3 regions of the Pectobacterium sp. HCp5_1 genome follow, and region 3 is predicted to be linked to each of the others. Evidence: predicted binding sites of a transcription regulator. Region 3 holds the regulator's gene; each other region holds the start of a gene.
The links. The regulator LexA, encoded in region 3, represses DNA repair genes until DNA is damaged. The targets are predictions, from matches to a motif close to TNCTGTATGTACATACAGNA.
Positions count from the first base shown of each region.

Region 1 (9,917 bases), on a different contig from region 3:
CGTCACGCGTCCCCACAGTTCGCCATTGATGAAGTTGCCCAGTCGGCCAGCACCAAGCCCGAAAGGAATCAGAGGGGCAATAAAATCAGCAACCTGGAAGAAATGGCGTTTGGTGCGATGAGCGAACCACAGCATGACGCAGATAACGCCCATTAAGCCGCCGTGGAACGACATGCCGCCATCCCAGACTTTGAAAAGATAGAGCGGGTTTTCAAGAAATGACGGGAAGGCATAAAACAGGACATAGCCCAGACGCCCGCCGACGAAGACCCCAAGGAACCCCATATACAGCAGGTTTTCGACTTCATCTTTGGTCCAGTCGCTCCCCGGTTTATTCGCCCGACGCACCGCCAACCACATGGCAAATACAAAACCCACCAGATACATCAGCCCATACCAGTGCAGCGCCAGCGGGCCGATTGAGAAAATCACGGGATCAAACTGAGGAAACGCCAGATAGCTTGTCGTCATCATTCACCACATATTTTATTGTGTTATCCCTACTTTTGGGATTGTCATTGATAGGCAAAAGGCAGGAGAATGAATCCGTTCCTGCGAACCGCGGTGGCGAATCATAGCATACGCGCCCACGCTCGTTGATCGCGGAGGGGAAAAGTTCTGTAAAACATTGAGTCGTTGTTAAACATTTACTCGCAATTAAATCTTGATATATCCGTCAATACCGCACCGCGACGGATTAGCGTCCGCCGCGAATCAAGCCGCCCAATCCGCGCTCTTCCATGAAGATCGCCGCCCACTGTCGGACTTCCGTCGCGCTCTGCGCACCGAGTAATTGCTTCACCAACGCCTGCGATTCCGCCAGCGTAATTTGGCGCAGCAGATATTTAATTCGTGCAACGCTACGTCCGTTCATACTGAGCGAGCGATACCCCAACCCCGTCAGCAGCAGTGCGCCGAGCGCTTCGCCCGCCATTTCACCACACACGGAAAGCGGAATATTGTGCCGCTCGCACTCGACGGCAATCATATTCAACGCCTGCAACATGGAAGGATGCAGACTGTCATAAAGCGATGCCACATGAGCGTTGTTACGATCTACCGCCAGCAGATACTGCGTCAGATCGTTGGTACCAACCGAAACAAAATCGATGCGGGAAGCCAGATGAGGGAGCAGGAACAGCATCGACGGGACTTCAATCATGATCCCAATTCGCGGCTTGGGCTGCGGGAAGCCCAGCAATTCTTCTACTTCGCCTGCGGCCTGATCGATCAGGCGACGCGCTTCGCTGATTTCATCCAGACTGCTGATCATCGGCAGCAGGATATTGAGATTGCCAATATGCGCGTTGGCACGCAGCATCGCGCGCACCTGAATCAGAAAGATTTCAGGCTGATCGAGCGTAATACGAATGCCACGCCAGCCAAGGCACGGGTTCTCTTCGCTAATAGGCAGATAAGGCAACGGCTTGTCCGCGCCGATATCCAGCGTGCGCAGCATCACGGGGCGCGTAGGGTAAAGCGCCAACATGCTTTGATATTGCGCCATCTGCTCATCTTCAGACGGAAATCCGCTTTGCAACATAAACGGGATTTCCGTGCGATACAGACCTACTCCATCAACCTGATTGATAAAGCGTTTTTCGTGTTCAGCGCTGAGCCCCGCATTCAGCATAACCTGAATGCGTTCGCCGCTTTTCAGTACGACAGGCTGTTCCATCTCGCCTTCGGCCAGACGAGTCAGCTCATTTTCTTCCGTCAACAGACGCTGGTATTCCTGTACCAGCACGGGTTCAGGATCGACCAGCAGCTCACCGCGATAGCCGTCGATAATCAGCTGTCGCTGATGCAGCAGTTCGGGCTGAATGTCTGCGCCCACCAGCGTCGGAATGCCCATGGCACGGACGAGAATCGCCGCATGCGAATTCGCGGCACCGTCATAGACAACTACGCCCGCCAGACGCTCCGGCGGCAGTTCCGCCAGCAGCGTGGCGGTTAATTCATCCGCCACGAGGATAAAGCGCTCAGGCCATTGCCCCATGATTTGCGCGTTATCGTCGAGGTGGAACAGCAGTCGTTGCCCCAACGCACGCAGATCGCCCGCCCGTTCGCGTAAATAAGTATCCTGCAAATTGGTGAACTGCGCGGCAAAGCGCTCGATCACCAGCTTCACGGCCCATTCGGCGGCATTGCCCGCATCCACTTCCTGAAAGAGTTCTCGCTTGAGCCGTGCATCGTTCAGCAAGTGCGAGTACAAATCGAAAATCGCCGCGCTCTCTTTCTGCGCGCTGGCGCTAAACCGCTTGCTGAAGCGACGGAATTCCGCCGTTGCCTCTTCCAGCGCCTGCGTTAAACGGGAGCGCTCACGCTCGCTGTCCAGACTCGATGCGGGGAAAACCTGTTCCAGAGAAGGCTGAGTACAATCCTGCCAGCCGGGGGCAATCGCCACGCCGGGTGCAGCCACCAGCGCCTTAACGCGCGTCTGACGGTATTGACCGAAGAGCGTTTTTATCTGTGAAAGGGAAAGAATAGCGGCCATCTGCGTGGCCAGCGTCACCATGAACGATTCTTCGTTTTTATCAAACTGACGATGTTCACGCTGCTGCACCACCAGTACGCCCAGCAGGTGGCGACGGTAGATAATGGGAACGCCAAGAAAAGAGCGGAAATGTTGCTCTTTCACGGCGGGGATATATTTGAAACTAGGATGTGCACGCGCATCGGCCAGATTGATGGGCTCAGCACGTTGCCCGACCAGCCCGACAATACCTTGCCCAAACGCCAGCGTAACCGTGCGCCCGCGCGGCTTTTTCAACCCGCGCGTTGCCATCAGGTAATAACATTGACGATCGTGATCAGCCAGATAAATGGAACAGACTTCCGTGTCCATAGCCTGACAGGTCTCATTGACCAGAATGTCCAGCGCATCACTAAGGCGGGCCGTTGCCGCAACGTTTTCGACAATTTCTCGCAAGCGCGTGAGCATAATGTGCCTGAATTACCCTCTTTTTCGCCGAGGACCAGATGGGGTAACCACCCGAGCCGCAACACTCTCCTGAAGCAGTATCACCGGATTGATAAATTCCTTCATCACGCGACGATACACATCTCGCTTAAAAGAGACGACCTGACGTACCGGATACCAGTAACTCACCCAGCGCCAGCCATCAAATTCCGGCGTGCCGCTGCTCTGCATATTGATATCCGACTCATTACACATCAACTGTAGCAAAAACCATTTCTGCTTTTGGCCGATACAGACCGGTTTTGTATCCCAACGCACCAAACGCTTTGGTAATTTATAGCGTAACCAGTTACGGGTAGATGCCAATACGCGCACATCCTTTTTTCTTAACCCGACTTCTTCAAACAGTTCGCGGTACATCGCCTGCTCAGCACTTTCACCGGGGTTAATTCCCCCCTGCGGAAACTGCCAGGAGTGCTGACCATAGCGCCGGGCCCACATCACCTGCCCCTGCCGATTACAAATTACAATACCAACGTTTGGGCGGTAGCCATCATCATCGATCACCGACTACCTCGATAAACATCAATGCAAAGATGACCTGATTGTTTCACACTCCCGTCAGGCGGTAAACCACTGCTTAGAAAGCATGTGATACGAATAAAAGTAAGATAACCCACAGATAAGATCAAAGTTATAAACATGTGAAGACCGGAATCGGCAATTTATTCACTTTTTCTGTGGACATCTTTGTGCAGAACCCATGAAGAAGTGAGTAAAACTAATTTTTCACGAAGAAAAAATATTAATGCGAATTAAAAAATAATTCTTTTTATTCATTAAATTACAAACCATCTTACGTGAAACATCAGCCCCTTATTTTTTGTTCAAATGGCATACAACGCAAGATTGGCGAAAGATCGCACTATGACGATTTTATCCACAGGGAATGCCTCAAAGTCAGGCAATAAATAGGCAAAAACAGCAAAAAGGTCGGGAGTCAAGGCTGTAAATCGAACCAGTAATTCATGTTTATGTGGGTTATCCAAGAAATCTGTGGATAACCTAGTGTAAGATCCTGTTTATTGTCGGTGGCTATACGTGCACAGTTTGCAAAACGGTGTTAAGTGATCGCCATCACACTAAAAAAAAGCACTACGAATCATGCTATTATTGTTTTTCTCCACAGTCCTGCAGGCTGTGCACTGGTACTCTCTGTCTATTGTGTTTTTTTTGAGCGAAAAAATATCGAGCTATACGCTATGAATTCACCCACGGTTCACACGACTGCGCCGCCAAGTGAGCACACGTTGCTGGAACGCGCGCAATCCCTCGCGGGTTATAATCTCGCGGAATTAGCGGACATCGCTCGCCTGCCCCTTCCCGCTAACCTGAAACGCGATAAAGGCTGGATTGGTATCTTGCTGGAGCGTTTTCTGGGTGCAAGCGCAGGCAGCAAACCCGAGCAGGATTTCCCCGACATCGGCGTTGAACTCAAAACCATTCCTATTGATGAACAGGGCAAACCGCTGGAAACCACGTTCGTCTGCGTCGCACCATTAACAGGCAACAGCGGCGTGACGTGGGAAAGCAGCCACGTACGACACAAGCTCGCGCGGGTCCTGTGGATTCCGGTGGAAGGCTCGCGACACATTCCGCTGGGGGAACGCCGTATTGGCACACCGCTGATCTGGAGCCCCAATGAAGAAGAAGAGGAACAGCTGCGCTGCGATTGGGAAGAGTTGATGGATCTGATCGTGCTTGGCCGGGTAGAAAGCATCACCGCCCGACATGGAGAAGTGCTACAGCTACGTCCCAAAGCGGCAAATAGCCGGGCATTAACCGAGGCGATTGGCGAATTTGGTCAACCGATTCTAACCTTGCCACGCGGGTTCTATCTGAAAAAAACCTTTACCGCGCCGCTACTGGCCCGCCACTTTATGCAGCTCAGCCGTTGAATTTCATTAGTGCGATGTTCTATTAGCACGATGCTTCATCAGCGCCTCGCTTCATCGTACACTAGCCTTATACGCCGCACTCTAATTACGCAGCAATCGTGCGACAAGGGAATCGGTCTGGGAAAAGCCTGACGCCAACCCAGATCAAAAGGGACGCCAGCACACGGCTGCAATGCGAAGTATGAACGTTATATCTCTACGACATCACACTTTCGCTTGCCTACGCCCCGAGCTGGCAGAGTATAATATCGTTTACGTTTCGTTTAAGGTGTATTGATATAATGTTTGATTGGATTGTTGATCCGAACGCATGGTTAGCATTGGGAACGCTGACTATTCTGGAAATCGTTCTTGGGATCGATAACATTATTTTCCTGTCTCTGGTTGTCGCCAAACTGCCTAAAGCCCAGCAAAACAAAGCTCGCCGCATCGGGCTGATGGGCGCGATGTTAATGCGTTTGGGACTGCTCGCTTCTATTGCCTGGGTCATGCGTCTGACCGATCCGCTGTTTACCGTCGCTGGCAATGAAATCTCCACACGTGACCTGATCCTGTTCTTCGGGGGACTCTTCCTGATCTGGAAGTCGAGTATGGAAATTCACGAAACCGTCGAAGGCGGTTCAGAAGACCATACTTCCAAGGTGTACTCTTTCTTTGGCGCGATTGTGCAGATCATGATGCTGGATATTATCTTCAGCCTGGATTCGGTGATCACTGCTGTCGGCCTGTCTGACCATCTATTTATTATGATGGCAGCGGTTGTTATTGCCGTTCTCGTGATGATGTTCTCTGCGCGCCCTATCGGCGAGTTTGTCGAACGCCATCCGTCCGTCAAAATGCTGGCCTTGTCGTTCCTGATCCTGGTCGGGTTCACCCTGATTCTGGAAAGCTTCGACGTTCACGTACCGAAAGGCTACATCTACTTCGCCATGTTCTTCTCGATGTCCGTCGAGGCATTGAACCTGCTGCGCAGTAAAAAAGAAAAAGCAGCACACTGATCGCCGCATAGCGAGTGCTCACGATAAAGACGTCATAATCAGGCGGCGACCTGTCGCCTGATTACACAATATTAATTCCCTCCAAACATATTTTTTCCATTATTCCTACGTTATCCCCCGCAACCATTTGCTAGACTCACCTTAGATTTTGGCATTTATGAACGGGTTAATATGATGAAAGTACGGATGAAAATGGCAATCACACTGGCGTTATTATTCACTCTTGCAGGCTGTTCCAGTGACTACGTGATGGCGACAAAAGAGGGGCAAATGCTCCTGACGCAGGGAAAACCCGTGCTGGATAAAGATACCGGGCTGCTCAGCTATACCGATGAGCAAGGTAATCAGAAACAAATCAACAGCGATCAAATCTCCCAGATCGTGCAGCGCTAACGGCAACGTTAGCCCCATATTTTCCCCACCGAACGACGCTCTTCGGCAAAATCCTGCTGAAGGGCAACAGAAGAGACTTCCCCACTCGCCACGGCTTCGTTTATAGTCGAATTCAGGTGTGTTTTCCCAAACTCATTGGAATCGCAGCAAATCATGCGGAAATGACGGGAAAAGCGCCTGCTATTTTCAGACATAAGGAAGCTGGCAATGCAATATCACCGTATTCCCCATAGTTCTTTAGAAGTGAGCGTGCTGGGTCTTGGTACGATGACCTTTGGCGAACAAAACAGCGAAGCAGACGCTCATGCTCAGTTAGATCACGCCATTGCCGCAGGTGTTAACCTGATTGACACAGCAGAAATGTACGCCGTTCCTCCGCGCCCGGAAACACAGGGGCTAACCGAGAGTTATATCGGTTCCTGGCTGAAATCCCGTGGCGGACGTGAAAAATTGATTGTGGCCAGTAAAGTCTCCGGCCCCGTGCGCGGAAACGATCACAGCATCCGGCCACAGCAGGCGCTGGACAGAAAAAACATCCGTGCCGCGCTGGATGCCAGCCTGCAACGCCTGAACACCGACTATATCGATCTCTATCAGTTGCATTGGCCACAGCGCCAAACTAACTGCTTTGGCAAGCTGAACTATCAGTATACGGATGATAAACCGCAATATACTGAAGACAAATCGGTCGTCACGCTGCTGGAAACGCTGGAAGCACTAAATGAACAGGTGCGTGCCGGTAAGATCCGCTACGTCGGCGTCTCCAACGAAACCCCGTGGGGCGTGATGCGCTATCTGCATCTGGCGGAAAAACATGATCTACCACGTATCGTGTCGATTCAGAACCCCTACAGCCTGCTGAACCGCAGTTTTGAAGTCGGCTTAGCGGAAATCAGCCAGCATGAAGGCGTGGAACTTCTCGCCTATTCATCACTGGCATTCGGTACGCTGACGGGGAAATACCTGAACGGCGCGAAACCGGCCAATGCGCGTAACACGTTGTTTAGCCGCTTCACCCGCTATACCGGCCCGCAGGCTCAGGCAGCAGTTGCCGAGTACGTAGCGCTAGCGCAAAAGCACGGTTTGGATCCGGCGCAAATGGCATTGGCGTTTGTGCGTCAGCAGCCGTTCGTCGCCAGTACGCTGCTGGGTGCGACGACGCTGGAACAACTGCAAACCAACCTCGACAGCCAGAACCTGACGCTGGACGGCGAGATCCTCGACGAGCTGGAAGCTATCCACCGCCGGTTCACGTTCCCAGCGCCATAAACGTCAAAATCGGGGCTTACATGAGCCCCGAACCTCCTCCTTCACAAACAACTTCTTAGCCACATTTTTATTCAGATGCGGAAACCGTGTCTTTTGGCTGAAACAACGGAATATCCTTCCCGGTGATATAACGCTTGCGCAGCCAAGACGATATCCCATCCATAATCATCACTATCGCGACTAGAATCAGGGTGATAAACATCACCACGTCCCAGTTCCATAACCGCATGTTCTCCGCATAGACCAGACCGATGCCTCCCGCGCCGACAAAACCTAGCACGGCGGCAGAACGGGTATTGGATTCAATCTGGTAGAGGCTGAGCGCCAGAATGATGGGGAACGATTGTGTGAAAATGCCAAAGCGGTGTTTTTGCAGCGCATTGGCACCTAGCGCGCTCAGGCCTCGTCCGGGTGAACGTTCGACGGCTTCATGCCCTTCCGCGTAGAGCTTGCCGAGCAGGCCAATATCCTGCATCACGATAGCCAACAATCCCGCCAGCGGCCCCAGCCCGACGGCTCGCACGAATATCAGCCCCCAAATTGCCATATCAATACCGCGCATCATGTCCAACAGACATCGCACCAGCAGCGCAATGGGCCGTAACCCGCGACGCTGCATGATGTTACGCGCCGCAAAGAAGGAAAGTAGCAGTGCGATACAGGTCGCGGTTACCGTCCCCGCAAACACGATCGACAGCGTGATGGCAATTTGCGACAGGTAGTAACCAAAGGGCCAGTTGAGAAAATCATGCCAGACAAACATGCGTAAAAAATATCGCCCCAGCTGCGCCGAGCCATTGACCCACTGCTGCCAGCTGATGCCAAAAGTCTGGAAAAAGAACAGGTAATACAGCGTGACCGCCAGCGCCAGCAGTGCAATTCGGCGTAGATAGCGCGACTGTATGCGAAACAGGTCGGGATGCTGCTGTTTCAATTGCTCGACATCAGGCGACGTCACGGTTCTCATATCACTGTCCTTCTACCACGCGGCGCCGTAAATAGCCGGATAAACCATCCAGCAGCGAGACCACAACGAGAATCAGCAATAAGGTCATGCTGACCTGATCGTAGCGATCGAGCTTAATGTTGGTCATCAGTTCCTGGCCGATGCCGCCCGCGCCAACCAGACCAAGAATGGTGGAGGAACGGAAATTAATCTCCATACGCATAAAGCTGTAGGAGAGAAAAATCGGCTTTACCTGTGGCCAAAAGGCGAAACGCATAATCTGGAGCTTACTGGCACCACAGCTTGCCAGACCGCGTACTGGCCGATCCGAAGCGCTTTCCAGAGACTCATAAAACAGTTTGGTTAAGCTACCGACGGTGTGCAGCGCCAGCGCAATAAAGCCGGGCATGGCTCCAATCCCAAAAGCCATGACAAACATGACCGCCCACCCCAGCTCCGGCATGGTGCGTAAAAACGCCACCAGTGCGCGAATAGCCACACGCAACAACATCGAGCTTTGCGTATTCGCAGCGGCACAGAATGCCAGCATCGTGGCAACCGCCACCGCAACGATCGTGGAAGCCAGCGCCATTTGCAGCGTTTCCCAGATCAGCGGCAGCTGTATCGGCAGCCGATATCCCCAATAAGCCAGAGAGCCTTCGGTGTGAGCGTTCGCCAGAAGCTGCTGCCAGTGCAATACAGGTAGCGTATCGCGCAAGTAGCTGAAAAAACTCGGCAGAGAAGACCAGATGGTTGCGGGGCTGAATTCGGCGACCTTGCCCGCCCCCAGAAACAGGCAGGCCAGCAGCAAAGACCACAGTAGCGCCTCGCGCTTCTGTCGCCCTTTAATCTGTTGATAATATTGTTCAAAGTCATTCTTCAAAACAGTGTCCTGTTTATCGGGCGATATGTCATGCCCTGGCTTTGATGAGCGGACCGAAATATTGCCGCCCGTTCGATGTCACATCCGAACGGGCGTTTAGGGAACGGCGAAGCGCCTGTACTCGATCAGCGATTGCCCTGCGTCAGTTCGCGCTTCATGTCGATGATGTGCTGGTAATCATTCAGGCTTGCCGGGCCGATATGCTGAGTCCCGCCCATCGCCTTGGTAAAGCATTCATGCTGATCTTTATCCAGCTTCATCACCGCAGTAATGACCTTCTGTTTGAAATCCGCAGGCAGCTTGTTGCTGACCAGAATCGGGCCGTTCGGGATCAGCGGGGACTGCCAGATAATCCGAATCTGCTGCATCAGGTTCGGATGATCCATTCGGATCAGGCGGGTAAAAGCGCCGGCGGTATAGCCCGTGTTGTAATCGCCCACCATCGATGTCCAGGCGACGGCACCGTCAAATTGACCATTCAGTACGCCCAGAATGTCCTGCTCATGGCCGCCAGAAAACGTCACGCTGGAAAAGAAATTGTTGTATT
Region 1 is NZ_JAUMIO010000007.1:56,425-66,341, reverse strand. It holds gene lgt (prolipoprotein diacylglyceryl transferase) at 1-471, opposite strand, end outside; gene ptsP (phosphoenolpyruvate--protein phosphotransferase) at 698-2,944, opposite strand; gene rppH (RNA pyrophosphohydrolase) at 2,957-3,490, opposite strand; gene mutH (DNA mismatch repair endonuclease MutH) at 4,186-4,881, shown strand; gene Q3A88_RS07600 (TerC family protein) at 5,163-5,879, shown strand; gene Q3A88_RS07595 (YgdI/YgdR family lipoprotein) at 6,054-6,272, shown strand; gene Q3A88_RS07590 (NADP(H)-dependent aldo-keto reductase) at 6,480-7,541, shown strand; gene phnE (phosphonate ABC transporter, permease protein PhnE) at 7,609-8,508, opposite strand; gene phnE (phosphonate ABC transporter, permease protein PhnE) at 8,510-9,370, opposite strand; gene phnD (phosphonate ABC transporter substrate-binding protein) at 9,496-9,917, opposite strand, start outside.
Region 1: the regulator LexA is predicted to act here: its motif matches at 3,928-3,947, upstream of mutH (DNA mismatch repair endonuclease MutH).

Region 2 (9,917 bases), on a different contig from region 3:
TACCGTAATCGCGCGCTGATGGTGTTCGATCTGCAACAGGATGTCCGTCCGTGGACGCACCTCTATCTGCCACAAACCGCGCTGGATGAGGTCATCGTTGAAGATGTCTGGTGCTTCGTACGCGGCGGCAACGGCTATGCCGCGTTTCATAATCCCGCCGGATTACAGCCGTTTGCGACCGCAGGCCAGCAGGCGGAAGGCGAACTGCGCGCGTATGGCGAACAGAACGTGTGGTTCGTTGCCGTGGACAGCGGCGACGGCGCACAAGGATTCGCCGCATTCGCTGCCCGCTTCCGAGGGCGTTCGCTGATACAGGACAGCGACGGCGTGCGTATCGACGATCCCGATTACGGCGAATTGGCCTTTAGCCACAAAGCAGGATTCAGCGTGGCGCAGCAGCCTTTCATTTTTCCCGACGATGTCCCGGTCGTCCCGCAGTTCAACACAGGAAACCCATGACATGCAGACAGGTTCACTTAACCGACAACAAACCGAAGCGCTGCTGGCGCAGGTGGCGCGGGCATTTTGCCGCCTGAAAGCAATCGACAGCGTGACGCAGGACGACACGCCGGACGCCGGACTGACGATTCAATTCGAAGAGTGGGATTGGGAAGTCGGCGTCGGGCTGTACGGTTTCTGGAAGCTGGCGCATCTGACGCAGGACGACACCATGCTGACGACGCTGGCGAACTGGTATCAGCAAAAGCTGGATGCCGGGCTGCCGCCGCGTCAGATCAACTCGACGGCGCCGATGCTGGTGCTGGCGTTGCTGTGTCAGGACAAACCGGATGCGCCCGCGCAGTGGCGTGAAACCGTGAGTGACTGGGCGGACTGGCTGCTGCACTCGCTACCGAAAACCGAGGACGGCGGCTTCCAGCACACGGTGAAAGAGCGGCCAAACACCGGGCAATTGTGGGACGACACGCTGTTTATGGCCGGTCTGTTTCTGGTGGTGGCGGGGAAATTGCTCTCCCGCCGCGATCTGATCGAAGAAGCGGAATATCAGCTCGTTACGCATGCGCGCTATCTGGCCGATGTGCGTAGCGGGCTGTGGTATCACGGCTGGACGTTTGTCGGTCGCCATCACTATGCCAATGCATTCTGGGGACGCGGCAACGCCTGGATCACGCTGGTGCTGCCGGAAATGCGAGTGCTGGCGGAGGATCAACTGTCCGCGCCGGTATTGCGCACGCTGGAAGCGATTCTGGAGCAGCAAACGACAACGCTGGCACGTTGCCAGCACGAGTCTGGCCTGTGGCACACGCTGCTGGATGACCCAGATTCGCCGCTGGAGACCTCCGCCAGCGCCGGATTTATCGCCGGGATTCTGACGGCGCGTCGATTGGGCATGCTGCACGATTTCCCGCAGGACGTACTGGAAAAAGGCTATGCCGCCGTGGTGGCGCAGATTGACGCACAGGGCGTGGTACAGGGTGTCTCGGACGGCACAGCGATGGGACACGACTTACAGTTCTATCGCGATATTCCCAATGTCGCCGTGCCTTACGGGCAGGCGCTGGTCATGCTGATGTTATTGGCACAGTTAGATTCTGTTTGCGAGGGCTGACAATGGCGAGTCTTGAACTAAAAAACGTCCACAAAAACTATGGTGCGGTGAACATCATCAAAGGCGTGGACTTAACGATTCATGATGGCGAGTTCATGGTCTTTGTGGGGCCGTCGGGCTGTGGAAAATCCACGCTGCTGCGCATGATTGCCGGGCTGGAAGAGATCAGCAGCGGTGAGCTGTTGATCGACAACCACAAGGTGAACGATCTCACGCCAGCAGAGCGCAAGATTGCGATGGTGTTCCAGTCTTACGCGCTCTATCCGCACCTTTCGGTGCGCAAGAATCTCGCGTTCGGGCTGGAGAACTTGCACTTCCCCAAAGACGAAATCATCCGTCGCATTGATGAAGCCGCCCGCATGCTGGGGCTGGAACCTTATCTGGATCGCCGACCGCGTGCGCTGTCGGGTGGGCAGCAGCAGCGCGTGGCGATTGGTCGTGCGATCGTGCGTGAACCTGACCTGTTCCTGTTTGATGAACCGCTTTCCAATCTGGATGCCAAGCTGCGCGTGCAGACGCGCGGCGAGCTGTCTCGCCTGCATCAGAAACTGCGCACCACCATGATTTATGTGACTCACGATCAGGTGGAAGCGATGACGATGGCGCAGCGCATTGTGGTACTGAACGCCGGTCGCATCGAGCAGGTTGGCACGCCGCTGGAACTGTTCAATCGGCCGAAAAATAAATTTGTCGCCGGCTTCATTGGTTCACCGCGCATGAATATGTTTCCGGCGCAGATCGTCGCCACCTGCGCGGACGGCGTTGAGGTGCAGTGCCCGTCCGGCAATCGTCTGGTGCTGCCGTTTATCGGCACCGTCGGGCAGAACGTCACACTCGGCATTCGTCCTTCACACTGTGAGCTGGTTGAGGACGGCGAGGGCATGGCGCTGTGCGTCGATCGCTGCGAGATGATGGGGCATGAAACCTTTATCTACGGGCGAATGGGCGGTATTGACGATGAGATGATCGTCCATCTGGCGCAGCACCGTGAGTTCGCCGCAGGTGAATCGGTGTTCGTCCGCTTCCCGCCGACGTATTGCCATCTGTTCGACGGCAAAACGGATGACACATTGCCGCGCTGTACCGAGCACTAATTATCGCGACGGGAGAGGACGACATGAAAAAAATTGCCTTACTGCCCGCAGGATCGCTGATCGACAAGCTGGTCACGCCAGTGGAAAAAGCGGTGAATCTGCTACAAAAACTCGGTGGCCGCAAAGTGATGCCGTGGTTTTTTATCGCGCCGAATATGCTGCTGTTCGCCGTTTTTGTCTTTATTCCGATTCTGCTGGCGGTGTGCTACGCCTTTACCGGCGGCACCAATATCCTGCTGTGGGAACGCCCTTACGTCGGCGTGGATAACTTTTCCACGCTGCTGAGCTGCGGCAACTACGCCGAGCCATCCACCTGTGAACAGGATCTGTTCTGGACGGGCGTCTACAACACGGTGTCGTTTACCTTTTTCAACGTGCTCTGCACGCTGCTGGTGGCGCTGGTAACGGCGCTGATCCTCAACCGCAAGATTATCGCCCGTGGCTTTTTCCGCGCCATGTTCTTCTATCCGGTGCTGCTGTCGCCGGTGGTGGTGGGCCTGATCTGGCAGTGGTTCCTTAACCGCAACGGCCTGCTGAATCTGGTGCTGTCGTCGCTGGGCGGGCAGCCGATTACCTTCCTGCTCGACCCGACGCTATCGCGTTTCTGGGTGGTGTTTGTCTCCGTCTGGTTTCACGTCGGGTTTTATACCCTGATCCTGCTGGCCGGATTGCAGGCGATCCCGCGTGATATCTACGAGGCGGCGGCGGTGGACGGCACCTCGCGCTGGCGTGGTTTTTATCGCCTGACGCTGCCGCTGCTGGCACCGAACATTCTGGTGGTGGTGATTCTGCTGACCATCAACAGCGTGCAGATTTTCGATGAAGCCTGGGTGCTCACCAACGGCGGCGGCCCCGGTACGGCCAACAGCTTTATCGTGCAGTACATCTACCAGACGGCCTTTTCGTCAAACGCGTCGCTCTACGGGCTGGCTTCGGCGGCCTCGGTGTTGATGGGCGTGGTATTGATGATCCTGACGGCGTTACAGTTCCTGCTGACGCGTCGGCTGGAAGGGAAAAAATAACGGGAGCCATGATGAAAATAATCGCATTTCTCACCCGTACCCGTCACCCGGGGCGCATTCACATCACGGATATCATGAGCTGGGTTTGGCTGGTGGTGGGTACGCTGCTGGTGATGATTCCGGTGATGTGGGCGGCGATGTCGTCGTTCAAAACGCCCGCAGAGATCAACCGTTTTCCGCCCAGCTTTCTGCCGCAGGCGGCGGATACTATCACGTTGCCGGAGTACCCGAAGCCGCTGGAGCTGTGGCAGGTTAAGCAGGAAGACGGCGAAGCGAAAACTATGGCACTGGTCAGGCGCATCGGCCTGATTGCACAGCTGGTGAACCCGGATGCGCCAAGTGAGGTGGTGCGTGTATCGACGAAAGATCTGGTGCCAATGAAGGCCTTACATTTGGAGACGGAGAACTACACAACGCCGATAACGAAGTTCCACTTTGCCACCTACCTGAAGAACACCGTGTTCGTGACGGTGATGGCGACGCTGCTGACCCTGTTGCTCAGTTCGATGGCGGCGTTTGCGCTGTCGAAATACGAATTTCGCGGGCGCGGTACGGTGCTGACGCTGTTTCTCTCCACGATGATGATTCCGCTGTCGGTGGTGATGGTGCCGACGTTCCTGGTGGTGATTGGCCTGAACATGGGCGATAACCTGTGGGGCGTGATTATTCCCACGGTGGCGACGCCGACCGGCGTATTCCTGCTGCGGCAATATATGTTGACGATCCCCGATGAGCTGATCGAAGCCGCGCGCATCGATGCCGCCAGCGAGTTCCGTATTTACTGGAAGATCATCCTGCCGCTGACCGCACCTGCGCTGGCGGTGCTGGCGATCTTCTCGGTGATCTGGCGCTGGAATGACTTCCTCTGGCCGCTGATCGTCCTCTCCAGTCAGGATAATTTTACGCTGCAAATCGGTCTGAACGCGTTTCAGGGGCAGTTCTCGGTGCAGTGGCACTATATACTGGCGATGACGATGCTCTCGCTTCTGCCGGTGACGGCGGTGTTCGTCTTCCTGCAAAAATACATCACGACGGGGATTGCCAACACGGGGATGAAATAATGGCGACACTCAAGGATATTGCCGACCGCGCGGGGGTTTCTATTAGCACGGTTTCGCGCGCGCTGAACGGGACGGCACCGATCAGCGCCAAAGTCAGGCAGCACATCATGGCGATTGCCACCGAGCAGGGCTATCCGTTGCATAAAGTGGCCAAAGCGACTGTCGCGCAGACGGAACCGCTGCGCCACATTCTGCTGGCGACGCCGCGCAACCTGATGCTGGAGAGCGAGTACAATCTGGTGTCGCTGACGCTGATTAACGCCCTGAAAACGCTCTGCCTGCAACGCAACATCCAACTGCGTCCGTTTCTGGGGGAGCACGACACCATTAACGAACAGCAGTTATTGCGCGAGCTTCAGGGCGGAAAAGAGAGCGGCATTCTGATTGTGAATGACGATCACCCGACGCTGCTGAACGCCGTGGCGGAAAGCGGGATTCCGGCGGTGCTGATCAACGGTGAAGATCCCTCAATGCGCCTGAGCAGCGTCACGCCCGCCAACCACTACGCGGCGGCGGCGGGAGTGCGTTACCTGATCGAACAAGGGCATACGCGGATCCTGCATCTGACCTGGACGTCGCGCATGACGATCAAACAGCGCGAGCGCGGCTATCGGGATGCGCTCATGCAGGCGGGGATTGCGGTGGATGAGGATCTGATCCTCTCGCTGCCGGATTTCCATCCGCGTACGGCGCGTGACGCGCTGCTGCGCTGGCTGACGGCTAACCCCGACAGATTGGGTGTTACCGCGATTTTCTGCGCCGCGGATAATCAGGCCATTGGTGTGATTGATGCGCTATATCAGCACGGGCTACGAGTGCCGGAGGACATATCGGTGATGGGGATGGACGACATCCTGCCGTTCGACATGCTGCCGGTTTCACTCACCACGGTGCATTTGCCGTTTGAGACCATCGCCCGCGCGGCGCTACAGCTGCTGGCGCAGCAAATGACGCCTGCACAGGCGCTGGGTATTGCCCAGCGCACCGAGCTAGCCGGGCAGGTGGTGGTCAGAGAATCGGTACGGCGGGTGGAGTAGGCGGGGTGTTATTTACAGGGAAGTTTCACTCCGCATAAGCACTATAGTTTCTGCATAAGTACTATATTTCTGCATAAATACTATAATTAAAGCGGCATTCTATATTCGATAACACCCGGTTTTTCCGCTACCCAATCATAAAGCCGCTGAGCTGTTTTATTGGTTTCCTGAGTATGCCAATACAGCCGATCGCAGTTTTTTTCTTGTGCCTTTTCTCTCACGTATTCAATCAGTTTTTTGCCAACGTTTTTACCGCGAGCGGTGGGATCAACGAAAAGATCTTCTAAGTAACAATAAGAGTTTACTCCCCATGTGGAATCGTGAAAAACAAAGTGCGCGAAGCCCACAATGTCTAATCCTTCTCTCGCTACCGCGCAATACACAGGGATATCGGCTTTAAAAAAGCGGCTCCAGGTGACTTCCGTGACCTCATCGGAAAGCTGCACCTTATAGAATTCCTGATAACGCTTCCAATAGGGCAGCCACTGCTCGTGATCTTCTGGCTCAACGGAATTAACAATAATTTCTTGGTCTCTATTCATCATTTTACTCTCATATTTTCGTGGATAGGTGATGGCAATCAGGCTGATATTTACCGGAATAAAATAGCAATCAAATAGATGGATATGCCCCTCCACTTATTGAAATGGAACCAGACCAATTCGTTACGATCTAAACTGACATAGGCTGTGGATGAAGTAGGCTAAAGTGGCAGGTTCATTCATGCTGTGCTCAAATCTCTTATCATGCGGGTTTTTTGTATCTAAGGAGGGAGTGATGGATATTCAACAGAGAAACACTGGCGAACATCAAACGGTTATCAACAATGAATCCGGTGTCGTCCACGTTAATCATCACCATGGGCAATACACCAATCTGGCGGGTGAAAATACGGTGCGTGTCTATAAGGAAATATCACGTGCAGAACAGGGTAAGTTCATCGTCAGCTTTGTGGCTGTTTGTTTATTACCGGGGTTGAGTCTTGTCGCGGATTTTATGCAGATTCATCCTGCGATCAACTTGCCGCTGTGGGCGTATGTCGCCGCATTCGGGGTGATATTTGGCGTGGTGGTGGTGGGATATTATGACAATCTCCGTATTTTGGTCTCTGGCGCGCCGAATAAAGAGGAATGTAAACAGCTTTATGCCGATAGGTTATTTAGCAGAACCGAGGCTGGCTATATTGTATTTACCCACACGACAGCGTGTATTTATCCAGACTGCTGCGGAAACATCGTGATTTCGACACCTCCAGAGCGATACAACGGGGAATACTCTTTTTTCGGTAAATGCAGCCTTGCTGGCAGGCAGCACTCGTACGGTATCGACTATAACTTCAAAGCGTATCCCATAAAAGTGGACTGGCGGCCGATGCCCAAGTCGAATCAATAGCGCTGTGGTCGATAGGGTTTATCATTTCCACAAACGTGCGGTTTGTGGCCTGAATTGCCATCCCTTGTTTCTTTATTCGCGTTTAACATCGTAAAAAAACCCCGAACGTTCGGGGTCTTAGATAGGGTTTCTAAACAATCAACTCTACGTTCAACTTAGAACGGAATGTCGTCGTCGAAATCCATTGGCGGTTCGTTGCTTTGTGCCGGAGCATGGTTTGTAGAGGAATGGTTCTGTGCCGGACGCTGTTGAGATTGCGCGCCGCCGCTGAACTGGTTGCCGCCCTGCGGCTGCTGAGGTTGACCCCAGCCGCCTTGTTGCTGACTGCCACCTGCGTTACCGCCTGCTGGTGCGCCGCCGCCCTGGCGTCCACCCAGCATCTGCATGGTGCCGCCGACGTTAACGACGACTTCGGTGGTGTAGCGCTCTACGCCAGCCTGATCGGCCCATTTACGGGTTTGCAGTGCGCCTTCGATGTAAACCTGAGAGCCTTTGCGCAGGTATTCGCCCGCGACTTCTGCCAGTTTGCCGAACAGCACGACACGGTGCCATTCGGTCTTCTCTTTCTGCTCACCGGTTTGCTTGTCACGCCAGCTTTCCGACGTAGCCAGCGTGATGTTGGCAACTGCACCACCATTCGGCATATAGCGGACTTCCGGGTCTTGACCCAGATTCCCGACAAGAATCACTTTATTAACGCCTCTGCTGGCCATGCTCGTCTCCTGATGAATCGGTAGATTTATTTTCTAAGTCTAAACGATCAATCTTACCATGGGAAAACTCTCTGTCATACCTGCGAAATGGCTTCAGAAATGAAAGTGAGATTTGCAGCGTTTGCAAAGTAAACGGGTTTAATACTGGATATCCATTCAGTTTTTTTTGTGCCATAATTGCTCGTTTCGTACCGGTTCTCTCCCTTCGAGAGGCGATGACAAACCGTTTTTATTCCGGGAAATGTGTGAATGGATAAGATCGAAGTTCGTGGTGCTCGTACCCATAATCTCAAGAATATCAACCTGATAATCCCTCGTGACAAGCTGATCGTAATCACCGGTTTGTCGGGCTCGGGTAAGTCATCGCTGGCGTTTGACACGCTGTATGCCGAAGGGCAGCGGCGCTATGTGGAATCTCTCTCCGCCTACGCCCGTCAGTTTTTGTCGCTGATGGAAAAACCGGACGTCGATCATATAGAAGGGCTGTCGCCCGCCATCTCTATCGAACAGAAATCCACCTCGCATAACCCGCGTTCCACGGTCGGGACGATTACCGAAATTCATGACTACCTGCGTTTGCTGTTTGCTCGCGTGGGTGAACCGCGCTGCCCGGAGCACGATGTGCCGCTGGATGCGCAGACGGTCAGCCAGATGGTGGACAACGTGCTGGCGCAGCCGGAAGGTAAGCGCCTGATGCTGCTGGCACCGATTGTGAAAGATCGCAAAGGCGAGCACAGCAAGACGCTGGAAAACCTGGCCTCACAGGGCTATATCCGCGCCCGTATCGACGGCGAAGTGTGCGATCTGTCCGATCCGCCGAAGCTGGAATTACAGAAAAAGCACACCATCGAAGTCGTCGTTGACCGGTTTAAAGTGCGCGAAGATTTGGCGCAGCGGCTGGCAGAGTCGTTTGAAACCGCGCTGGATCTGTCCGGCGGTAGTGTGGTGGTGGCGGATATGGACGACCCGACGCAGCCTGAACTGCTGTTCTCGGCGAACTTTGCCTGTCCGGTGTGTGGCTACAGCATGCACGAACTGGAACCGCGTATGTTCTCGTTCAACAATCCGGCGGGCGCGTGCCCAAGCTGTGATGGTCTGGGTGTGCAGCAATTCTTCGATCCGTCCCGCGTGGTGCAAAATGCCGAGCTGTCGCTGGCGGGGGGTGCGATTCGCGGCTGGGATCGCCGTAACTTCTACTATTTCCAGATGCTGCGCTCACTGGCGGAGCATTACAAATTTGACGTCGATGCCCCATTTGAAAGCCTGAGTGCCGCGGTGCAGAAAGTGATTCTGTACGGCTCCGGTAAAGAGAACGTCGAATTCAAATATATCAACGATCGCGGCGACACCTCGGTGCGTCGTCATCCGTTTGAAGGCGTGCTGCACAACATGGAGCGCCGCTATAAAGAGACGGAATCCACAGCGGTGCGCGAAGAGCTGGCGAAATTCATCAGCAACCGCTCCTGTGCCAGCTGCGGCGGAACGCGCCTGCGTGAAGAAGCGCGTAACGTGTTCGTTGAACAGACGACATTGCCGCAGATTTCCGATATGAGCATCGGCCATGCGATGACGTTTTTCCAGAATATGAAGCTCAGCGGGCAACGCGCCCAAATCGCCGAGAAGGTGCTGAAAGAGATTGGCGATCGGCTGAAGTTTCTGGTGAATGTCGGGCTGAACTATTTGTCGCTCTCCCGTTCGGCGGAAACGCTGTCCGGCGGCGAGGCGCAGCGTATTCGTCTGGCGAGCCAGATCGGTGCCGGACTGGTTGGCGTGATGTACGTACTGGATGAGCCGTCCATCGGCCTGCATCAGCGTGACAACGAGCGTCTGCTGGAAACCCTGATTCACCTGCGTAATCTGGGCAATACCGTCATTGTGGTGGAACATGATGAAGATGCGATTCGTGCCGCCGACCATGTGATTGATATCGGCCCCGGTGCGGGTGTGCACGGCGGCCAGATTGTCGCAGAAGGCACGATGGAAGAGATCATGGCGGTGCCGGATTCGCTGACGGGGCAGTTCCTCAGCGGT
Region 2 is NZ_JAUMIO010000003.1:228,426-238,342, forward strand. It holds gene Q3A88_RS03840 (hypothetical protein) at 1-459, shown strand, start outside; gene Q3A88_RS03845 (glycoside hydrolase family 105 protein) at 461-1,567, shown strand; gene Q3A88_RS03850 (ABC transporter ATP-binding protein) at 1,570-2,661, shown strand; gene Q3A88_RS03855 (carbohydrate ABC transporter permease) at 2,685-3,683, shown strand; gene Q3A88_RS03860 (carbohydrate ABC transporter permease) at 3,692-4,744, shown strand; gene Q3A88_RS03865 (LacI family DNA-binding transcriptional regulator) at 4,744-5,781, shown strand; gene Q3A88_RS03870 (GNAT family N-acetyltransferase) at 5,868-6,326, opposite strand; gene Q3A88_RS03875 (hypothetical protein) at 6,559-7,173, shown strand; gene ssb1 (single-stranded DNA-binding protein SSB1) at 7,329-7,886, opposite strand; gene uvrA (excinuclease ABC subunit UvrA) at 8,136-9,917, shown strand, end outside.
Region 2: the regulator LexA is predicted to act here: its motif matches at 8,029-8,048, upstream of uvrA (excinuclease ABC subunit UvrA).

Region 3 (9,917 bases):
CGGCAGGTAAGAAGCACTGGCTGGATACCACCGCCCGTTACGATCGCGGCTGGCAAAGCCTGATGCAGTGGCGTAAATACTGGATCGTGGGTTCCAGCCTCGTGGCGCTCTATGGCGTGCGCCATCCCAGCCGCATGATTCGCTGGGGACGCCGCCTCGTCGGGCTGTGGGGCACAATCAGACTCGTCCGCAAAACGTTTGAACCACGTCCGTAATCCTTCCTGTTGCCTCGGCTTATCTGCCTTATCTATAAGACATTTTTCATCTGACTGTTACCTAACGCGCTCATGTCATTACCGCGCGTTCTTGCATAGTTCACTGAACATCAATTTTTCTGAAATAAAGCAACAATTATACTCGCTGGAAGCGCAAATCATCTCTCTATACTATCTGCCCATAACCTGATGGCGGGCCAAGTTTTCAGACCACACCTGCTACAACAAACAAAACAGGGCAACATAGCCCACAACAAAATTAATTGGAGAGATGATGAAAAATTTAGAAAGTACTGCACTGCTGGTTGCACGTATCTTAATGCCAATTCTGTTTATCGTTGCAGGTTACGGTAAGCTGGGTGATGCCTATGCAGGCACACAACAATATATGCAGGCGATGGGCGTGCCGTCCTTCCTGCTGCCGCTGACCATTCTGCTGGAACTGGGTGGTGGTCTGGCAGTTCTGTTCGGTCTGCTGACGCGTACCGTCGCGCTGTTCACTGCGGGCTTTACGCTGCTGACTGCACTGATTTTCCACTCTAACTTTGCGGAAGGCATGAACCAACTGATGTTCATGAAAAACCTGACCATCGCTGGCGGCTACCTCCTGCTGGCTGTAACAGGCCCAGGCGCATTCAGTATCGACCGCCTGCTGGGCAAAAAGTGGTAAGACGAGCCTTTTCCGGCCTGTACTACACTTAATAGTCGAATACCGAATGAGACGGCAAGCATACAAGGCTTGCCGTTGTTTTATCATCACGCACTAACGGGAGGATTTATGGGACAACTGGTTGACGGCGTATGGCACGATACCTGGTATGAAACCAAATCTACCGGCGGCCATTTTAAGCGTTCAGAGTCCGCATTCCGCAACTGGGTAACGCCCGATGGCGCACCCGGCCTAACCGGCAAAGGTGGCTTTCCTGCCCAGTCCGGCCGTTATCATCTCTATGTTTCGCTTGCCTGCCCGTGGGCGCACCGCACGCTGCTCATGCGACAGTTGAAAGGGTTAGAAGATCACATCGCCGTTTCGGTGGTTCATCCCCTCATGCTCGATCATGGCTGGACGTTCGGTACCGATTTTGAAGCCGCGACGGGTGACTCACTCTATCAGCACGAATTCCTCTACCAGCTCTACCTGCACGCCATGCCAGACTACAGCGGTCGAGTGACCGTACCTGTCCTGTGGGATACTGAGCAGCACACCATTGTCAGTAACGAATCTGCCGATATCATCCGCATGCTGAATAGCGCTTTTGATGGCGTGGGAGCAACGGCGGGAGATTATTACCCAGAAGCGCTACGTGCTCAGATTGACGAATTGAACGGCTGGATTTACGACAAGGTCAATAACGGTGTGTACAAAGCCGGTTTTGCGACAAGCCAGTCAGCCTATGATGAATCTGCCACCGCCGTTTTCGCTGCGCTCTCCGATCTGGAAAGCATTCTGGCAAAACAGCGCTATCTGACGGGTGAGCAGTTAACCGAAGCCGACCTGCGGCTGTGGACGACGTTGATTCGTTTCGATCCGGTCTATCACACGCATTTTAAATGCGATAAATATCGCCTGAGCGATTATCCAAATCTGTTCGGTTTTCTGCGTGATATTTATCAGATGCCTGGCATCGCTGATACCGTCGATATGGCGCACATTCGTCACCACTACTATCGTAGCCACGGCACGATTAATCCACATGGCGTGATTTCGCTGGGTCCAGAGCAAGATCTGAACCAACCTCACCAGCGCGATAAGACGTTTGTCGATTTATACTAGGGTTTTGTCGAGTTTCGCTAAGCAGTAGCGAAATAGAGCGGCAAGGTGCGGAACCACACCTTGCCGCAAAAAGTGCGGGATTTAGGGCTGGTTCAACAGTTTCGGAATTTCACGCAGGAACCAGGACTTTGCCTCGCCCATGCTGTCTCGCCGCCAGGCCATAATGATCTGGCTTTCCATCTGGTGCTCAGGCCCGATCACCAGCAAACGCCCTTCGGCAATATCTTGCGCAACCATCGGATAAGGCATGGTCGCGACGCCTAATCCCGCCAGCAGCGCACGCCGTTTATCATCCAGTGAACTCACCGTCAGACGTTGCTGTTTATCCAACAGTTGCACGGTCAGTACCGGGCGTTCACGCGCGGTATCTGCCATCGCAATCCCACGGTATTTCACCCGAGTGGCATCCGACAGCGGTTCAGGCTCTTGATGAATCGGATGATCTGGGCTGGCGACATAAACATTATTCATCGTGTACAGTTTGCGGGTATTCATTTCGGAAGACGCACGAAAATGCATGTCTGGCGCAATCACAATATCGGCGCGCCCTTGCTCAAGACGCTCCCACGCCCCTGCCAGCACTTCCGTCAGAATCGATACCTGCGTATTGGCTTTAAGCGCCAGTTTATCGATTAACGGGAAAAGTCGCTGAGTAGGAATTAGCGCTTCCGTCACAATCGTCAGATGCGTTTCCCAACCGCGCGCCAGCGCTTCTGCATCCGTCGTGAGTTTATCTGCAGCTTCCAGCAGGATACGTCCGCGTTCCAGCAGCATCCGCCCGACATTCGTGAATTTAGTACGATGTCCAGAACGATCGAACAGCACCACATCTAACTCTTCTTCCAGTTTCTGCATGGTATAACTCAGTGCCGAAGGCACCCTACCCAACTCGTCTGCCGCAGCGGCAAAGCTGCCACGGCGATCGATCGCATCCATCACCCTCAAAGCTTCCAGCGTCAATGCTCGTTCTTTCGCCATCTTCGTACTCATTCAGGAATTTTGAACATACCCACCAGATTAACTAGCTAACAATCCAACGTCCACACAATTACTATCAGTTCAATAAATAATTCTCTGGGGGGATAACAATTATGATCACACGAAGAGCAGCAGGGCAATGCGGTCAGGCCGACTATGGCTGGTTGCAGGCGCGCTATACCTTCTCTTTTGGTCACTATTTTGACCCACAGCTGCTGGGCTACGCGTCTCTGCGCGTGCTCAATCAGGAAGTATTGGCACCGGGGGCATCATTCCAGCCGCGAACCTACCCACGGGTTGATATTCTGAACATTATTCTTCAGGGCGAGGCGGAATACCGCGACAGCAACGGCGGCCACATTCGGGCCAAAGCCGGAGATGTGCTGCTGCTCTCCACACAGCCAAACGTCAGCTATAGCGAACATAATACCAATGCCAACAAGCCGCTGACACGGCTGCAATTATGGCTGAATGCCTGCCAGACTCGCGAGAACAGCCCATTGCAGCGCATGGGGTTGAGTTCAGTAAACCATACACTGCTTGCCTCACCGGAAGGTGAACACAACAGCCTGCAACTGCGCCAGCAGGTTTGGGTTCATCATGTCGATCTCCAGCAGAATGAGCAAAGCACGATCGCGCTACAGGGGAATCAGGCATACCTCCAGCTAATTCACGGTTCAATGGCGGTAAAAGGCAATCAGAACAGTGAAACACTGCACTGCGGCGACGGAGCCTTTATTAAGGAAGAAACAGCGTTGACGCTACAGGCAGAGTCGCCTTTGCGGGCACTGCTCATCGATCTGGTCGTGTAACGCTTCTGTTCGTTGTTTTTGCAGGGACTTCTGTTCGTTGTTTTTACATGAAGTGGTTTTCGCAGGAAAACGCCGCCAGTTCGGCGTTTTTATTCAGTCGTGGTAAGATATCCGTCTTGTTCCTCAATGCGTCAGGGTGATATGACAATGGATTCAACCAAACAGGACAAACTTCTTGCCCAGGCTGAACAGATTTGTCAGCAGCGCGCTGTGCGTCTCACGCCGCAGCGGTTAGAGGTTTTACGCCTTATGGCACAGCAGTCCGGTGCTATCAGCGCTTATGACCTGCTGGATCTGCTGCGCGTTTCTGAACCTCAGGCGAAACCACCGACTGTCTATCGCGCGCTGGATTTTCTGCTGGAACAAGGCTTCATTCATCGCGTCGAATCCAACAACAGCTATGTGCTGTGTCACCATATCGAAGACCACAGCCACACGTCCGCCCTTTTCATCTGCGACCGCTGTGGGCAAGTCACAGAACGTCAAACCGAAGGTGTGGAAGAAACGCTTCGTAGTCTGGCGCAACAGTCGGGATTTACGCTGCGTCACAGCGTGGTGGAAGCACACGGGTTATGCGGAGGCTGTCAGGAAGTTGCATCATGCAAGCAGCCGGATCATTGCGATCACGACCATAGCGTCCCGATTAAAAAACGATAGCCCAAGGGCTATCGTTTTTTCTGTGGAGAGAGACATCACCTTTGTTACCCGTGATAGCTACCAGTGATATTTGTGGTGCTCTTCCCAGTGTTTCACTTCTTTCTCTGCCGCTTCTTTTGCGTACCCGTAGCGCTCCTGGATTCTCCCCACCAGTTGGTCACGTTTACCTTCGATGACCGTCAGATCGTCATCCGTTAATTTGCCCCATTGCTCTTTCGCTTTACCTTTAAACTGTTTCCAGTTACCGCTGGCTTGGTCTTTATTCATAAGAATCTCCGTACCTTAGGTGCATTGCGCATAAACGAATCGTGACTAACGACTCATGCGTCAGTTTTAGATAAATAGTTTTATTCAGTAAGCAGCATCATAACTATGTGAACCATGACGGTGCTCTTCGCCACTGTCTCCCTTGATTACCGGGCTATCTAAATGTGATGGCTAATGATCAATCGGCAAACGATCAATCAAGATAAAAATGCTTACCTTGATAAAAATTATAGTCGAATATTTCATTTAACATGGAAAATCAGGAATCTGTGACTGGAATGAACGTTGAGAAAGGGAATATCACCCAAAAAAGCAGTGAAAAAACAGAAGGGTAATGGGGATCGTAGAAAACGCGCGCGAAATGTAACTAAATATATATGGTTGGCAGATTAACAGACTGAACATGATGCACTGACCCAGACAGACGAGCAGTGCATCTCTGCGAATGGTTAGCTCCAGTCGCTGTTACGAATCACGCCAACCGCCAAGCCTTCTATCGAAAAGCTTTGCTGACGTAAATCGACAACAATCGGGGCAAACTCTTCATTTTCAGCGAGGAGGTGTACCGTATTGCCCTGCTTTTTCAAGCGCTTCACCGTCACTTCATCGTCAATACGCGCGACGACAATCTGACCGTTACGCACATCTTCTGTTTTATGCACGGCCAGTAAATCACCATCCATAATACCGATATCTTTCATCGACATACCGCTCACCCGCAGCAAGAAATCAGCGCTGGGTTTGAACATCGCAGGGTCAACCTGATAGTGACACTCGATATGTTCCTGTGCCAACAGCGGTTCACCTGCGGCCACGCGACCAACCAAAGGAATACCCGTCTCTTCTTCCATCAGTAGACGAATACCGCGAGACGCGCCCGATACAATCTCAATCACGCCTTTACGCGCCAGCGCTTTCAGATGTTCTTCAGCCGCATTGGGAGAGCGAAACCCCAGCTGTTGAGCAATTTCCGCGCGCGTTGGCGGCATTCCGGTCTGCGCAATATGATCGCGGATCAGGTCATAAACCTGCTGCTGCCTTGCTGTTAATACTTTCATTCCGCCCCCTGGTTGTTTATACAGTCTTGCTGTGAGTATATACAGGTAAGCCACAATTGGGAATGGAGATATCGGTAAAGCTCCTGACTTTTACTCATTTATGCGCGCCGTCAGGCAAAATGTTGCCAGAGGATGCTGCCCCAGACGACAGCGGCTAACAAGATGGCAACAAAGACAGCCGCCGAGCCAATATCTTTCGCCCGACCGGATAATTCGTGGTGCTCGAGACCAATGCGATCGACCACGGCTTCAATGGCGCTATTGGCCAGCTCAAACAGCATAATCAGTACCACAGACCCAATCAGCAGCAGTTTTTCGACCAGTGTAACCGGCAGTAAACACGCGATAATGACGCCGACAAGGGTCAGTATCGTTTCCTGACGAAATGCCGCCTCATGCTGCCACGCCTGCTTCAGCCCCTTAAAGGAATAACCGGTCGCCTTAATAATCCGGGTCATCCCCGTTGCTTTATTCATTTATCCTCCATTATTACGCAAAATAGTTCGCATTTTAACGCGCTTACGTTGTCTCATCACCACAGATCTCCGGCGCAGTTTCTGGTATCCTTGCGGCGCATTGCTAACAAGAGGCTCCATGTTGTTATGTCAGGTTGGCGTAAAATTTACTATAAATTATTGAATCTCCCACTGAAACTGCTGGTGAAGAGCAAAGTTATTCCCGCAGATCCGGTGGTCGAGCTGGGGTTAGATCCCTCACGTCCTATACTCTATGTTCTGCCTTATAACTCTCAGGCGGATCTCTTGACGCTACGAGCGAAATGCCTGGCATTGGGGCTACCCGATCCCTCGCAGTCGTTCGAATTCAATGGCGTCGAACTGCCTAGCCACGTCTTTATTAATGACGGGCCGCGCGTCTTCCGCTATTACGTTCCCAAACAGAAATCCGTCAAGCTGTTCCACGACTACCTGGATTTGCATCGTGCCAATCCAGATTTAGACGTACAGATGGTGCCGGTTTCTGTGATGTTTGGGCGTTCTCCGGGTCGGGAAGGCCACGCTCAGGCCGCACCACACCTGCGCTTGCTCAACGGTATCGAGAAATTCTTCGCCGTCCTGTGGCTAGGCCGCGACAGCTTTGTCCGCTTCTCCAGCCCGGTGTCGCTACGCTATATGGCGACCGAGCATGGTACTGACAAAACCATAGCCCACAAACTGGCGCGTGTCGCACGTATGCACTTCTCCCGCCAACGTTTGGCGGCAGTTGGACCACGTTTGCCGGTGCGTCAGGAGCTATTTAACAAGCTGCTGGATTCCAAAGCGATCAAGAAAGCCGTGGACGATGAGGCGCGCAGTAAGAAGATTTCTACTGAGAAAGCGCAGCAGAACGCTATTGCGCTGATGGAAGAAATCGCCGCTGACTTCTCCTACGAAGCCGTGCGTCTGTCGGATCGCGTATTAAGCTGGACGTGGAACCGCCTTTATCAAGGGATTAACGTCCACAACGCCGAACGCGTTCGCCAACTGGCGCAGGATGGTCACGGTATTGTCTATGTGCCCTGCCACCGCAGCCACATGGATTATCTGCTGCTATCCTACGTCCTGTACCATCAAGGCTTAGTGCCTCCACACATCGCCGCCGGCATCAACCTGAATTTCTGGCCAGCAGGACCGATCTTCCGCCGTCTTGGCGCGTTCTTTATTCGCCGTACCTTCAAAGGCAACAAACTGTATTCCACGATTTTCCGTGAATATCTGGGTGAGCTGTTTGCCCGCGGTTATTCGGTTGAATACTTTATGGAAGGCGGACGTTCACGCACGGGCCGTCTGTTAGAGCCGAAAACCGGTACGCTGGCGATGACCATTCAGGCCATGCTGAGAGGCGGCACACGCCCTATCACGCTGGTACCGATTTATGTCGGTTACGAGCATGTGATGGAAGTCGGCACCTATGCGAAAGAGCTGCGCGGTGCGGTGAAGGAAAAAGAAGGCTTTATGCAGATGGTGCGCGGTTTACGCAAACTGCGTAATCTCGGCCAAGGGTACGTGAACTTCGGTGAGCCCCTCCCGCTGACAACCTACCTGAACCAGCATGTTCCGCAGTGGCGTGACGCGATCGATCCCATCGAGGCACAGCGCCCGAGTTGGCTAACGCCGACGGTGCAGGATATCTCTATGGATATCATGGTGCGCATCAACAATTCTGCGGCAGCAAACGCGATGAACCTGTGCTCTACGGCTTTATTAGCCTCGCGCCAGCGCTCGCTGACGCGTGAACAAATGCACGAACAGCTGGATTGCTACCTCCAGTTGCTGCGCCAGGTGCCTTATCACAAAGATATTACGGCACCGAAGAAGACAGCGGATGAACTGCTGGAACACGCGCTGGGCATGAACAAGTTTGAAGTCGAGAAGGATAGCATTGGCGATATCATCATTCTGCCGCGCGAGCAGGCGGTACTGATGACGTACTACCGCAATAACATCCAGCACCTGTTGGTCTTGCCGTCGCTGATCGCCAGCATCGTCATCCACCATCGCCGGATTACGCTTGCCGAAGTAGTACGACAGATCGCGCTGATCTATCCGCTGCTACAAGCCGAGCTGTTCCTGCACTATTCCAAAGAGCAGTTGCCGGACGTGCTGGAGACGCTGGCTAATGAACTGATTCGACAAGAGCTGCTGTGCAGCCGTGACGGTCAATTAGCCATCAATCCGCCACGCATCCGTACGCTGCAACTGCTGTCAGCAGGCGTGCGTGAAACGCTGCAACGCTATGCAATCACGCTGTCTTTACTGTGTGCGAACCCAGGGATCAACCGTGGAACGCTGGAGAAAGAAAGCCGGAACATGGCACAGCGTCTGTCCGTCCTGCACGGTATCAACGCGCCGGAATTCTTTGATAAAGCGGTGTTCTCAACGCTGGTCGCGACCTTACGTACAGAAGGATATATCACCGACAGTGCGGAAGCGGCACAAGGCGATATCGTGGCAATCTACAATATCCTCGGCGATCTGATCACCCCGGAAGTTCGGTTGACCATTGAAAGCGCCAGCTCATCCGCTGAGATGGAAGCCGCCAGTCGGGTTGAAACCAATAGTCAGGTGGAAACCAGTAGTCAGCCGGTAGAAAAGGTCGAAGAAACAAAGCAGGATTAACCGGACAGTCACGGGAAAATGGCGGATAACATACCGCCATCAAGCCGTGAATACATATGGCATGACAAACACTTCTGAGCATTCCACCATAAAAAAAGCAGCGAGAAATCGCTGCTTTTTTTTGTCTCTGTCGGTTAGCCCTATAGGCCAAACAGTACGCCAATAAATATCGCCATACCCGCGTATTTATTATTGTGAAAGGCTTTGAAACAGGCATCACGCTCGCGCCCAGCGGTCAGGATTTGCTGGTAAACAAACATCCCCGCAGCCACCAGCAGCGAAATGTAGTAGGGGGTTCCCAATCCGCTGATCTTTCCTAAAATCAGCAGCAACGCCAGCATACTGAACTGCAGCAACCCAATGATGATATTGTCAAACCGGCCAAATAGGATCGCGGTAGATTTCACGCCGATCTTCAGGTCGTCATCACGATCCACCATCGCATATTGGGTATCGTAGGCGACCGTCCAGCAAATATACGCGACAAACATCATCCAGCAGCTCGCTGGCAGGCTTTCACTCACCGCCGCGTAAGCCATCGGGATTGACCAGCCAAACGCCGCGCCCAGCACAAACTGAGGAAGATGGCTGACCCGTTTCATGAACGGGTAGACCCACGCCAGAACCAGCCCCGCAACGGACAGCCAGATCGTCATCTTATTCAGTGTCAGCACCAAGCCAAACGCCAGCAAGACCAGCACGACAAACAATATTTTGGCCGCTCGTTCACTCACCTCACCGCTGGGCAATGGGCGAGAAGCGGTACGTTTTACATGGCCGTCAAAATGGCGATCGGCATAATCATTGATGACGCAGCCCGCCGCACGCATCAAGAAAACGCCAGCGACAAAAACAAACAGCGTCCACGGTGCAGGTGCCCCACCTCCCGCTAGCCACAGCGCCCATAGCGTTGGCCACAGCAGCAACAGAGAACCTATCGGTTTATCAATTCGCATCAAGCGACAATAAGCCAGCCATTTCCCTGCTGTAACACTTCTTTCCAAGGATTTATCTCCTCAAATTACCTGCCAACCTTCATC
Region 3 is NZ_JAUMIO010000016.1:74,496-84,412, reverse strand. It holds gene Q3A88_RS12755 (YqjK-like family protein) at 1-215, shown strand, start outside; gene Q3A88_RS12750 (DoxX family protein) at 490-885, shown strand; gene Q3A88_RS12745 (glutathione S-transferase family protein) at 994-1,989, shown strand; gene Q3A88_RS12740 (LysR family transcriptional regulator) at 2,071-2,967, opposite strand; gene Q3A88_RS12735 (pirin family protein) at 3,081-3,779, shown strand; gene zur (zinc uptake transcriptional repressor Zur) at 3,927-4,436, shown strand; gene Q3A88_RS12725 (CsbD family protein) at 4,494-4,703, opposite strand; gene lexA (transcriptional repressor LexA) at 5,153-5,761, opposite strand; gene Q3A88_RS12715 (diacylglycerol kinase) at 5,872-6,237, opposite strand; gene plsB (glycerol-3-phosphate 1-O-acyltransferase PlsB) at 6,364-8,877, shown strand; gene ubiA (4-hydroxybenzoate octaprenyltransferase) at 9,018-9,881, opposite strand; gene ubiC (chorismate lyase) at 9,916-9,917, opposite strand, start outside.